2 linked regions of the Methanococcus maripaludis genome follow. The protein of the gene in region 2 binds, or shares a complex with, the protein of the main gene of each other region. Links are inferred from orthologs where the notes say so. Each region holds a gene or a part of one and is shown on either strand. Other genes may lie near its edges.

Region 1 (3,038 bases), 560 kb from region 2 along the record:
AAAAGTTAAAAAAGCTAAAAATTTAGGTAAATACGGGAATTATTTGGTTTTATCATCAAATTTGATATTTAAATAGCATTTATCAACGTATTTTTGGAAAAATCCAATTATTAAGAATACTAGAACAAATGAAATTATTTTATCGAATAAATTTATGATAAATCCGCTAACAAATACTGCATTGTAAACGCTCATCCCACTACCTGCAAGATATATTGTTACATCATCGATTGGTGAGCCAGTAATTCCGCCAAACAAATAGTATGCAATTATATTTCCAACAATCGTTCCAATTAACGCGAGAATTATTGTTGTTATAACCACATATTTCACATTGAACGGGTATTTTTTAAAAATAATTCCTGTAACAAACCCAATCAAAATATTGACTATTGCAAAATAGTACAGTCCAGAATAAATAAAAAATCCTTCGATTAAATTTGTTAAAAGGCCGACTAAACTGCCGAATAAGGGTCCCAATAACACAGCTGCCAAAATAGTTCCAGTACTATCTAAAAATGCAGGCAGTTGAAGGTATGTAACAGCCTGGGATCCTAGAATATTCAGACCCAGACTTATTGCAACCACGTAAGCACAGTCGTTAATCCGGCATCTTGAATGATTTAGTCTTTTCATAATACTCTACCTCCAAAGTATCATGATAATATTTTTGGACATTTAATTATATATAATTAAGTTTAGTCCCCGACATAATATAAAAAATTAAAGGTATCTTACCCGTTTTTCAACCTCTTTTATGCATTCCAAAACCGATTCAGCCAGTTCATACGTTTTGTATCCTTCAATTATCTTATTCCAGACTGGATCAAATTTATCGTAGTGGATACTCATTATCGATTTTTTTAAGACTATCAAATCAATTGCCTTGTCTTCAATTAAATCGCTGTATTTTCCAAGCCCGAAATCTATTATATAGGGATTTTTTGAAATTATAAAGTTTGAAGTTGTTAAATCATTGTGCACAATTCCACTGCCATGCATTTTTCCAATAGTTTCCCCCAAACTTTTACAAAATTCGATATTTCCATCTTCAATTTCGTCTTTTGCAATTTTTCCGTGAATGTAGCTCATTGTAATTTTTTTGTTCTCTTTATCGATGTCATAAATGCTTGGTGCATAAATTCCAAATTCTTTAACTGCTGCCAAGAATCGGGCTTCTTTTACTGTTCTTCTTGTCCTTATCAAGTCATCCAGTTTTAAAATACGGTATCCTTTTTTAACTCGCTCTTTTGTAATAGATTCAAATTCTAAATACCTTCCTTTTGAAATATCGGCTTCAGCGCCTTTTCCGATTAAATGTTTTGGAATTTTTCGAGATTTAATATTTCCATTTTCTAAAGTTTTATTTTCGTCATGTATCCAGTTAACTTCGACCATGTCACTTCGATAGTTTGAAATCGGTTTTGTATCGTTCAAATCCATTCTTTTTCCATTTAAATACTGCAAAATTCCAAGCCATGCAATCATTGCACCGTTATCGCCACAAAACTGTTTTTCTGGAACGTAAAAATCAACATTCTGCTCTTCACACATAATATTAAGCATTTCTTTTAACCGATTATTTGCAGCAACTCCCCCAACAAGCATTACTTCGGCTTTATTAGTATGTGCAAGCGCTCTTTCGGTGATTTCTGTGAGCATTGAAAATGAAGTTTCCTGCAATGAGTAGCATACATCTTCAATTCTTTCTTTTGAATCGTATTTTTTCATTGCAGACGTTAATAACCCTGAAAGAGAAAGATCCATTCCTTTAACGGTGTACGGAAGCTTTATAAACTTATTTCCATCTTTTGCATATTTCTCAACGTAAACTCCACCAGGATGTGGTAAATTACAGTGCCTTGCAAACTGGTCGAGACAGTTTCCTATCGCAATATCGAGAGTTTCACCAATTACACGGTATTTTTTTCCAGTGTATGCTAAAACTTGAGTGTTTCCGCCACTTACATATAATGTAAGCGGGTCCACTGCCTCAGTTGTTAATTTTCCAATTTCCACGTGACCGATACAGTGATTTACCCCAATTATGGGTTTATTTATTGAAAGAGAAAGTGCTCTTGCAGTTGTTGCAGTAACCCTCAAACTTGGACCAAGTCCCGGACCTAGTGAAAATGAAACGAGGTCAATTTTTTCGAGAGGAACTTCGTTTAATGCTTCTTTTAAAAGTTTCACAAAAGTTTCCGCGTGGTGATCTGCGGCTTCTCTTGGGTGAATTCCCTGTACAGGCGGAGTATAAATTATTGTTTTGTTAAACAGAACTTCGCCCTTTGAAGTAATTATTCCAACACCGGATTTTTCAGCAGTTCCCTCAAATCCAATACATATTAAGTCTTTAGAATTATCCATGATAGCCACCAGTTAATAAAACGTAAAATAATTAGTTTTTAAAAAAAAGATCAATACAAATAAACACCGTAAAACACAGTAATTAATTTTTTATATTGTGTATCCCAATTAAACATATAAATTTTATGTAAATTACCAGTACAACTAGATCCTTACTAAATAGAGGGAAAAAATGAAAACACTTTTAATACATTCCGATTATTTGGAATTTGAAGCCAAGGAAAAAACCAAGGTTGCAGAAAAAACTGATGTTTTAAATGGGAAAATGGATGAATGTTTAACCGTTTTTATCGCTGTTGAAAAAGATGATGAATCTGATCCAAATGCTGTCGTTAAAAACGCTGTTGAAGAAATAATTAAAACTGCAGATAATTTAAAAGTGAAAAACGTTGTAGTTTACCCTTATGCACATTTATCAAGTGATTTAGGGTCTCCAGCTACTGCAAAAGAAATTTTAGCAGAAATTGAAAGCGAACTTTCAAATAACTACGAAGTATTGAGAGCACCATTTGGATGGTACAAATCATTTAAAATAAGCTGTAAAGGACACCCGTTAAGCGAACTCTCAAGAAAAATAACAACTGACAGAAAAGAAGAAGTTAAAAAAGAAAAAGTTGTTTCAAAATTTTACATCATAGATGGAGAAAGTCAAAATCTTACCGAAGTTAACG
Region 2 (2,778 bases):
GATTTTTAATATTTTTTAATTTAATCTTCTTTTAACTGCTTCAGAATGGTTAAATAATCCTTCAGCTTCTGCAAGTGTAGTTACAATGTCACTAATTCCTAAAAGTCCTTCTTTTGTCAATTCTTGAACTGTTGGCTTTTTAATAAATGTTTCAACGCTGAGTCCAGAATACATTTTTGCACAGGCGGATGTTGGAAGAACGTGGTTAGTACCGCTTGCATAGTCTCCAACAGGAACGGGTGCGTAATTTCCTAAAAAGATGCTTCCTGCATTTTCAATGGATTTTAAAACTTCTCTAGGATTTTTCGTCATTATTTCCAAGTGTTCTGGCGCGTAGCTGTTTGAAAGTTCAATACACTCCTCAATTGAGCCGATAACGATTGCAGAATTTAAAATCGATTTTTCAATAATTTCGGTTCTTTTAGCAGTTTTTATTTCCATCAAAATTCTTTCTTTGATTTTTTCTGCTTTTTCTTCGGAAGTGACGGTAATTATACATGAAGCGTTAGGATCGTGCTCAGCCTGTGCTAAAAAGTCCATTGCAACGTATTCTTCATTTGATGATTCATCACACATAATAAGAACTTCGGAAGGCCCTGCTGGAAAATCAATTGAAACTTCACCGTAAACTAACTTTTTAGCGGCAGTTACAAAGATATTTCCAGGCCCTACAATAATATCGACTTTTGGAATAGATTTAGTACCGTATGCAAGAGCTCCAATTGCTTGTGCTCCTCCGATTTTGTATATTCCATCAGCTTTTGCAATGTCTGAGGCAACAAGTGTTGCAGGGTTTCCTTCGGTTCCGTTTGGAGGGGATGTTACAATTACTTCTTTTACGCCAGCTACTTTTGCAGGAGTTACAGTCATTAAAACTGTTGAAGGGTAAAATGCCCGTCCTCCTGGAACATAACATCCAGCTTTTTCAACAGGTCTTATGATCTGTCCAGCTTTAATTCCTTTTTTTTCAATTTCCCATTCGTTTAAATTTTTAAACTGGATTTCGTGAAATTCTTTAATATTTTCGTAAGCTTTTTCAAGAGATTCCACTACTTTTGAATCGATTTTGTCGTATGCTTTATCAATTTCTTCAGAAGATACCTTAAAATTATCAAGGTTTACGCCATCGAATTTTTTAGTATATTCTTTTAAGGCATTATCTCCATTTTTTTGAACATTTTCTAAAATTTCGCTTACTGTTGGTAAAATTCCAGAAATATTTGTCTTATTCCTGTTAAGTATAATATCAAGTTCTTTTTCGTTTAATTTTGATATTTTTTTGACAATCATAATCCACACCAACCAAATCATAGAACCTCGATAAGAGCAATTTTTTCACAAACTCTTTCAATTAGGTTTCCGTGAAGGTTAATTTCAAAAACTTCCCTTATCTTTTTTTCTTTTTCGCTATTTAATTCAAGAACGCTGTCATCAATGCATCCTTTTACCGTATTTTTTATTTTTTCAAACGTTTTTTCATCTTCGCATACAACGCAGATGTTTCCTTTTTTTGCACCAAGTATTTTTATCGCATTTGAAATTTGCTTTTGCCCTGATGCACGAAGTAGTATTTCCATCCAGATGTTTTTTGAGATATTGTGTTTTGTTTTTGCCTGGTATATACTGTGCAAAATATGTGTTTTTGTAGCTACTCTATCTGCATTTAATATCTGGAAGTTAAGCCCCATTTTAAAGATTTCGTCGGGAACTTCTGCATCCTTGATGCCTTTTATTATCATATTTTCGCTCTTATTTTGTATTAAGGACGTTTAAAATTAGACTTAATACCAATCAAATTAATCATGATATATTTTAATATACCTTGATATTTCCTTTTATAAGTATTTATTTTAAAATCGGTTTCCCTAAATTAATATTTGGAAGTGTTTACCAACAAATTACCAACAAATATCAAATTTTATATATAAAATTGAACTTAAATCTCATCTATTGTATATTCATGTATTTTGTAAAATTTAGAGAAAAGGGAAAATTATGAAAGTTATTTTAGTTGGTGCAGGCCCTGGTGACGAGGGATTAATCACATTAAAAGGTGTAGAAGCAATAAAAAATGCAGATGTAATAGTTTATGATGATTTAATCGGGGAAAAACTTTTAAAATATGCTAAAACGGGTTCTGAACTCATCTATGTTGGAAAAAGAAAAGGTAAACATTCATACAAACAGGAAGAAATAAACGAAATATTGATTGATAAAGCAAAAGAAAATAAAAATGTTGTACGGCTTAAGGGTGGAGATTCTTTTGTATTTGGCAGAGGTGGAGAAGAAGTTCTTGCTTTAAAAAAAGAAGGAATAGAATATGAAATGATACCAGGAATTACTTCTTCAATTTCAGTTCCAGAAATTTTTGGAATTCCTGTAACTCACAGAAAAGTTGCAACATCATTTACTGTTGTAACTGGCCATGAAGCAGGAGACAAGACCGAAAAAGAAATGCAGGTAAAACTAAGCGAATTAAATGCAGACACAATAGTAATATTGATGGGAATTACAACTCTTGAAAAGCACGTAAAAGAACTGTTGAAAAATCCAAAAAGAAATGAAAATACGCCTGTTGCAATTTTAATGGATGGAACGAGAGAAAATCAAAGAATTGTTAAAGGAAATTTATCAAATATTGTTGAAAAGGCAAAATTGGAAAATGTATGCCCTCCCGGAATTATTATCGTTGGAAATGTTGTAGATGTACTTTAAAATAATAAAAACTTATAAAAAGTAATACGATATATGGGATTTAAAGGATGATAAATTGTAAAG

Evidence for each region.
Region 1: the proteins of cgi121 (region 2) and MMJJ_RS03095 are in contact, whole or in part, in a crystal structure (PDB 3ENH), measured with the Methanocaldococcus jannaschii proteins. The link is inferred for Methanococcus maripaludis from one-to-one orthologs.

What each region holds. Positions count from the first base shown.
Region 1 is NZ_CP026606.1:580,518-583,555, forward strand. The notes cover bases 46-3,003. They hold MMJJ_RS03095 (bifunctional N(6)-L-threonylcarbamoyladenine synthase/serine/threonine protein kinase), read right to left. Parts: upstream 2,368-3,003; coding sequence 724-2,367; downstream 46-723. Other genes in these bases: MMJJ_RS03090 (ECF transporter S component), read right to left, coding at 46-636; MMJJ_RS03100 (threonine--tRNA ligase), read left to right, coding at 2,540-3,003. Outside these bases: more of MMJJ_RS03090, read right to left, coding at 40-45; more of MMJJ_RS03100, read left to right, coding at 3,004-3,038. UniProt on the Methanocaldococcus jannaschii protein: Required for the formation of a threonylcarbamoyl group on adenosine at position 37 (t(6)A37) in tRNAs that read codons beginning with adenine.
Region 2 is NZ_CP026606.1:22,907-25,684, forward strand. What follows is about bases 24-2,721. They hold cgi121 (KEOPS complex subunit Cgi121), read right to left. Parts: upstream 1,740-2,721; coding sequence 1,308-1,739; downstream 24-1,307. Other genes in these bases: hisD (histidinol dehydrogenase), read right to left, coding at 24-1,290; cobA (uroporphyrinogen-III C-methyltransferase), read left to right, coding at 1,996-2,715. Also shown: more of hisD, read right to left, coding at 16-23. UniProt on the Methanocaldococcus jannaschii protein: Component of the KEOPS complex that is probably involved in the transfer of the threonylcarbamoyl moiety of threonylcarbamoyl-AMP (TC-AMP) to the N6 group of A37, a step in the formation of a threonylcarbamoyl group on adenosine at position 37 (t(6)A37) in tRNAs that read codons beginning with adenine.